DNA from 2 places in the Pseudomonas sp. MWU13-2517 genome. Region 1 is predicted to be linked to the other one. Evidence: riboswitches for the same ligand, from Rfam matches in the RefSeq annotation. Region 1 holds a riboswitch; the other holds the start of a gene.
The links. A riboswitch is a leader RNA that binds a small molecule or an ion and turns the genes downstream of it on or off. The one in region 1 is predicted to bind cobalamin.
Positions count from the first base shown of each region.

Region 2: linked by a shared signal. The riboswitch ahead of M5B97_RS17055 (ABC transporter substrate-binding protein) and the one ahead of cobO (cob(I)yrinic acid a,c-diamide adenosyltransferase) in region 1 are both predicted to bind cobalamin.

Region 1 covers NZ_JALMFA010000005.1:83,284-86,860, reverse strand. Annotated here, with positions in the region: gene hda (DnaA regulatory inactivator Hda) at 1-462, shown strand, start outside; gene M5B97_RS08980 (NlpC/P60 family protein) at 676-1,305, shown strand; gene M5B97_RS08975 (C40 family peptidase) at 1,451-1,987, shown strand; cobalamin riboswitch at 2,085-2,333, shown strand; gene cobO (cob(I)yrinic acid a,c-diamide adenosyltransferase) at 2,411-3,022, shown strand; gene M5B97_RS08965 (cobyrinate a,c-diamide synthase) at 3,019-3,577, shown strand, end outside.
Region 2 covers NZ_JALMFA010000011.1:42,737-46,313, reverse strand. Annotated here, with positions in the region: gene M5B97_RS17060 (iron ABC transporter permease) at 1-951, opposite strand, end outside; gene M5B97_RS17055 (ABC transporter substrate-binding protein) at 948-1,958, opposite strand; cobalamin riboswitch at 2,074-2,269, opposite strand; gene M5B97_RS17050 (DNA/RNA non-specific endonuclease) at 2,306-3,250, opposite strand; gene M5B97_RS17045 (M4 family metallopeptidase) at 3,381-3,577, shown strand, end outside.

The sequences.
Region 1 (3,577 bases):
GCTGAGTTGATGGACCGCGGTATCGGGATCTTCGACCATCTTGAGCAGTACGAACTGGTGTGCCTGGATGATCTGCAAGCGATCGCCGGCAAGGCGGAGTGGGAAGAAGCGCTGTTTCACCTGTTCAACCGCTTGCGCGACAGTGGTCGGCGCTTGTTGATTGCCGCCTCTACGTCGCCGCGTGAACTGCCGGTGAAGCTGGCCGACCTTAAATCACGCCTGACCCTGGCGCTGATCTTCCAGATGCGCCCGTTGTCCGACGAAGACAAGCTGCGTGCCCTGCAACTGCGTGCATCCCGTCGCGGCCTGCACCTCACCGACGAAGTCGGGCACTTTATCCTTACCCGTGGCACCCGCAGCATGAGCGCGTTGTTCGATTTGCTCGAACAGCTCGATCAGGCCTCTTTGCAAGCCCAGCGCAAGCTGACCATCCCTTTCCTCAAGGAAACCCTCGGCTGGTAGCCAGCCCAGTCATTTCAGGGCTTTCGGCATATTTCAGGCGCCAGAAAACCTGCGTTTGGGCTGGTTTTGCCACGCAAAAGGCGGGTACAGGGTGTTAAGGGCTTAGATGTCGGGGTCAAAACGATAAGTCACATAGACCGCGATTGAATTTGCAAATCGATGTGATAGAAGGCATAGTCTCGACTTCTTTACATATCAGCCACGGTCGTGCCCATGCTAAATCGCTTCGCACCCCTCGTGCCTCTCGCACTTGTTACCCTGTTGTTTGGTTGCGCCTCCCACCCTCAACAAGTGGCTGAGCAGCACAAGACCCAACAGCAGTCCCAGGCAAAATTCGTCGCTTCCCAGTCTTCGACTGTCTATGAAGAAGAAGTGGCAACCGAGAAAGAACTTGCCAACTTCGACGGCAACAAGCCTTATCAGCTTCCAGTTCTGGCCGACAGCATTCTTGAACGCGGCATGTCCCTGATCGGTACCCGTTACCGTTTCGGCGGTACCTCTGAAGCCGGTTTCGACTGCAGCGGCTTTATCGGCTACCTGTTTCGTGAAGAGGCTGGCATGAATCTGCCACGCTCGACGCGCGAAATGATCAACGTGAATGCACCGTTGGTCGCACGCAACAACCTCAAGCCGGGTGATCTGCTTTTCTTCAGTACGGCGGGTCGTGGTCGTGTCAGTCACGCCGGTATCTACTTGGGCGATAACCAGTTTATTCACTCCAGCAGCCGCCGCAGTGGCGGTGTCCGCGTCGACAGCCTGGGTGATAGCTACTGGAGCAAAACCTTCATCGAAGCCAAGCGCGCCCTCGCCATGGCCCCGACTACGGTTACCGCTAGCAAGTAAAGTTAAAGTGATACTTGAAGTTTGACGTGTAAGCGCTAGAATCCCTGGATATTGTTGGAATCCGTTCGCGCGAGCTTTGCTTGCGCGTTCTGGTTTTCAGCGTTCGGCAGCGAAAAGCCGCATCCAGACCAGGATTGTTCTGCCCATGTCGACCTCAGCCCGCCTCATTCTGCTTGTTTGTGCCGCGCTCCTCAGTGCCTGCGCAAGCCGCCCGCCACCCGCTCCAGTGGCCGTCAAGCCCAAGCCGGTGTTCAATTACTCCACGCAGAGTTTCTCGCCTGCTGCCGAAGATGTGCTCTTCCGTGCGCTGGGCCTGGTTGGCACGCCTTATCGTTGGGGTGGCAACACGCCGGATTCCGGGTTTGATTGCAGTGGCCTGATCGGTTTTGTCTACCGTGATGCGGCGGGCATCTCGTTGCCACGCACGACCCGTGAATTGATCGTTATGCGTGCCCAGAACGTCAGTGAGGAAAACCTGCAAACCGGTGACCTGCTGTTTTTCGCCACGGGTGGTGGTTCGCAGGTCAGCCATGCTGGGATCTACGTAGGTGAGGGCCGCTTTGTGCACGCACCGCAGACTGGCGGCACGGTAAAACTGGATACGTTGTCCAAAGCGTATTGGCAGAATGCTTATTTGACTGCCAAGCGCGTGCTGCCAGCAAACCTGGCTCGTAATCCATAAAACACAACCCAAAGCTGCAACAAGCGGGTGCAATGCCCGCTTGCAGCTTTGGGTTGTCTGGCCAGCTTTAATTGACGCTCCACCCCCAACCCACTAACCTTCGCGGCTTGTTCCAGGTGCTCTGTGACCCGTGGGTCGACAGAGTGAAACAGGGAAGCCGGTGAGTGAGCGCACTTGTACACAGTGTTGCCGCGATTCCGGCGCTGCCCCCGCAACGGTAAATGAGTCAAGACGCTGCCTTTTGCCACTGTATCGCCGTGCGATATGGGAAGGCGCAACGTCGGCCTGTTCTTTTGTAGAGCGCCACTCATGAGCCCGGAGACCGGCCTGAAGCATCCAACAGCATCACGGTGGGCGATGCTTGGCTGTCTGTTTTTTTCTTTTCTGCCCGCCGTTTTTGTTCAGCCCCAACGGAGAGCTGCCATGACTGATTCCCCTGATCGCGACGAGCGCCACTTGGCGCGCATGCTGCGCAAAAAAGCCGTGATCGATGAGCGCATTGCCAATTCCCCCAACGAATGCGGATTGCTGCTGGTACTGACCGGCAACGGCAAAGGCAAGAGCAGTTCGGCGTTCGGCATGCTCGCTCGCGCCATGGGCCATGGCATGCAATGCGGCGTGGTGCAGTTCATCAAGGGACGTAACAGCACCGGCGAAGAATTGTTCTTCCGCCGCTTCCCCGAGCAAGTGCGTTTCCATGTGATGGGCGAAGGCTTTACCTGGGAAACCCAGGACCGTCAGCGCGACATCGCCGCTGCCGAGGCTGCCTGGGCGGTTTCCCGAGCATTGTTGCAAGACCCGACTATTGGCCTGGTGGTGCTGGATGAGTTGAACATCGCCCTCAAGCACGGCTACCTCGACCTGGATCAGGTATTGAGCGACCTGCAAGCCCGCCCGCCGATGCAGCATGTGGTGGTCACGGGGCGTGGCGCCAAGCCCGAACTGATCGAAATGGGTGACACCGTGACCGAAATGGGCATGCTCAAGCACGCGTTCCAGGCCGGTATCAAGGCACAGAAGGGCGTCGAGCTTTGAATCAGCCCCGTCATTGCCCGGCCGTATTGATCGCTGCACCGGCGTCCGGCCAGGGCAAAACCACCGTCACCGCCGCGCTCGCCCGTTTGCATCGTAACCTGGGGCGCAAGGTGCGCGTGTTCAAATGCGGGCCGGACTTTCTCGATCCGATGATCCACGAGCGTGCCAGCGGTGCGCCGGTGTATCAATTGGACATGTGGATGGTCGGCGAGCAGGAAAGCCGTCGCTTGCTGTGGGAAGCAGCGGGGGAGGCCGATCTGATCCTGATCGAAGGCGTGATGGGCCTGTTCGACGGCACCCCATCCAGCGCCGACCTGGCCCGACACTTCGGCGTGCCAGTCCTTGGGGTGATCGACGGCACCGCGATGGCCCAGACCTTCGGCGCGCTGGCCCTGGGCCTGGCGCGCTATCAGCCGGACTTGCCGTTCGCCGGCGTGCTGGCCAACCGCGTTGGCACGCTGCGCCATGCGCAACTGCTCGAAGGGAGTCTCACTGAAGGCCTGCGCTGGTACGGCGCACTGTCCCGGGAAACCGGGATCGAACTGCCAAGCCGTC
Region 2 (3,577 bases), on a different contig from region 1:
CAGTGCCGTGACCACGCCCACCGGGATCACCTGGCCTTTGATCAAGGTCCGTGACAGCACGTCGGCGGCGATCAGAAACAGCGCGCCACCCAACGCACTGGCCGGCAACAAGCGCGAGTGCCCGGTGCCGAGCAACAAGCGCACGGCGTGGGGAATCACCAGCCCGACAAAGCCGATGGAGCCGACAATCGACACCATCACTGCCGTGACCAGCGCCGCACAGCCCACCAGTACAAACTGCACGCGACGCACCGGGATGCCGAGGGACGCCGCCGAATCCGTGCCGAAGGTAAACGCATCCAGTGCGCGGCGATGCCACAGGCAAACCGCCAGGCCCAGGATTGCCACAGGCACTGCCAGCCATACCGAGGGCCAACGTACGCCACTGAGGTTACCCAGCAGCCAGAACAGGATGCCCCGGGCCTGTTCGGAGCTGGCCGACTTGGTGATCAGGAAGGCAGTGAGGGCATTGAACAGCTGCGAACCGGCAATGCCCGCGAGGATGATCTGCCCGGTACCGGTGGCCGAACCGCTGGCGCGCGCCAGCAGGATCACCAGGGCAAACGCGGCCATGGCGCCGACAAATGCACCCGCCGACAGTGAAATCAAGCCACCGCCCACGCCGATCAGGGCCACCAGAACTGCACCGGTCGAGGCGCCGGCGCTGATGCCCAGCAGGTACGGATCGGCCAACGGGTTACGCAGCAAGGACTGTAAAATCACGCCGCAAGTCGCCAGCCCCGCACCACAGGCGGCAGCGACCAGGGCGCGGGTCAAGCGGTAGTTCCACACCACGCCTTCATCGATCGGGTCCAGTACGTAGCCGGCCGCCCACAGTTTGTTGGCGAGCACCTGCAACACCACCTGCGGTTCGATGGCGGTTTCACCGATGGCCACGCCGGCGAGGATCGCGAGCAGGAGCAGGATGAGGGCGAGCAAGGTGCGGATCATTTCGGCAGGTCGTAGCCGTCGATGGCTCCGGCCAGTTGTTCCAGGCCATCGAACGTGCGCAGGCTGGCCTGCAGGGCCAGGGCATCAATAATGATGATGCGGTTGTTTTTCACCGCGTCCATGTTGCGGGTCACTGGGTCGCTGCGCAGGAAGGCGAGCTTCTTTTCATGATCGTCGGCCGGGTAGCGGCGGCGGTCCATGCGTGCGATCACCAGGAAGGTCGGGTTGGCCTTGGCGATGGTTTCCCAGCCGACCGCGGGCCACTCTTCATCGGACTGCACCACGTTGGAAAGGCCCAGGGTTTCCAGCATGAACTGCGGAACGCCCTTGTGACCGGCCACGTAGGGATCGCTGGCCATCTCGGCGCTGGAGAACCACACCAAGGCGCTGGCCTGTTTGAGGGCCTTGCTTTGTGCAGTGGCGACGGATTTGGCCAGGCGCGCCTTGAGCTCATCGTTCAGCTGTTGGCCACGCGCCTGTACGTCGAAGATTTCGGCGAGTTGGCTGATGCTCTTATAAATGGTCTCGATGCGGAACGGCTCCAGCCGTGTACCGTCGGCGCCCACCAGGTTGTCCTTGCCTTCGCAGTCGGAGGGCAGCAGGTAGGTGGGGATCTTCAGTTCATGGAATTGCTCGCGGGTGCCGACCACGCCTTGCGGGCCGACCACCCATTCCAGTTCGGCGGCCACCAGTTGCGGGCGTTTGGCGATCACGGCTTCGAAGCTCGGCTCGTTGTTGGCCAGGCGCTCAATGCGATCGTTCTGTGCCTTGTACTGCGCCAGTACGCTGTTGAACCACAGCGAGGTGCCCACCACTTTATCGCCCACGCCCAAGGCATACAGCATTTCGGTGGCGGCCTGGCCGATGGTCACGCTGCGCGCAGGCGCTTGCTGGAAGGTGAGGGTGCTGCCGCAGTTTTCCACCGTCAGCGGGTAGTGGGTGGGCGCGGCGTGGGCCAGGGCACAGAAGCCAATGCCGGTGAGCAGGGCGGTAACGCGTGGCAGCATGGGGCGATCTCCGAGTGAACCGTACGTGGAACTGGGGAGGCACGGTTCGGAAATACACCCTCGAGCGCCGTGGAAGCGCCAGGCAAGAATGTCCTTCCCGGACACCCCGCCGGTTAGTGATTGAGCTTGGGCCGGCAGGTCTCCTGACTGATGCGTCGTCGCCACGCCCCGGCCTTCCCGGACGAGGTCCAGTGGCATCAAGGGGCAGGCTCAGCACCTACAGTTGCGGGGGCAGTTCCGATTGACGCGGGTATACCGCGCTTCGGATTCCCTATTAGTCCCGTTTGGGAACCGGCGCGGTATGGTAGTTGATTAGAGCGAGGCGAAATAGCCCAAGGCGTGCCCGCTCAGAGACGAATGTCCTCAGGACCCTGGATCAGCGCTTCGATCCGCGTGCCGGTAGCGCGCTCTTCGTTGCTGAAACCGTCGTAGTCGGCCAGGTTGGCGAAGCGGATGCCGGTCAGGCGCTCTATCTGGGCCACGCTGCGCTGGTAGGTCCGAAGTTGGCCGAACACCAGGTCGAGCTGACCCAGTTCGCGGGTCTGGTCGATCATGTAGGCGCTGGCTGAGGGCTTGCCGTCGTCGCTGAGGTAGGCGACCACTTTCCAGAAGGCCTTGGGGATCTGAACACCCCGGTACATACGGTCGTCGTCGGCATACACCGGGCCGGTAAACACTGTGGCCCTGGCCTTCCAGCGTTGTGTGTTGTCCAGAATGTAGTCTTCGAGTTCCAGCCAGGTCTTCTGATTGAACCCGCTCATCTGCGGCGAGCAATTGGTGAAATGAAAGGTGTCGAGGTTGGCGGTTTGCGTCACGTCACCCCAATTGGGGTCTTGTCGACGGACCAGGTGGCCGCGATCGAGGCCATTATTGGCGTAGAGCGCTTCACCCACCTGCGCATCGATGGGCAGGCGGCCGTCGTAGGCCCAAGTATCGTTGCTGCGAACAATGTCTACGTGCTGGCCGCCGTCGATGTTGACCCCGACATAAAGCGCGAGCCGCTTTGAGCGTGACATCGTTATCGAGAAATGCGTGTAGTCCAGCCGCTGGTCGCCACTTTCCAGCGTCTGTACGTCACTGGCGAGGGCTTCCACCACCGTGGGCCAGGGCACGATGAAGCTGCCGAGAAAATCTTCAGCGTAGCCGTGCCGGTCCTTCAGATCGTTGGCGGAGGTCACGCGGGGCGTCGCCGCCCGCGCCTCCAGTAGCGTGGGGTTCGGTGCGATCAGCGGGCGCAGGTCGGCGAGCCGCGGGCGGTACGAAAGGTCGATCTTGGCTTTACGTGCGGGCATCGGTAAGTCCTCCATGGATAAACACGACTGCAACATAGGTTAATGACAATTGATGACACGCGTTAACCCCTGGGAGCTATCCTGAAACGGCTACCCGGACGTTCACCACACGCCAACAAGGAGCCAGTCAATGTGTGATCACTCTGTGCGTAACCCTATTTTTTGCTTGATTCCCCCCTATATGCTCGACCAGATCGCCCGCAACGGTGACAAGGCGCAGCGGGATGTCGCGCTGCGTACCCGCGCCAAAGACAGCACGTTCCGCTCGCTGCGCATGGTCGCGGTGCCCGCCAAAGGGCCGGCACGCCTGGCCTTGGCCATGGGGGC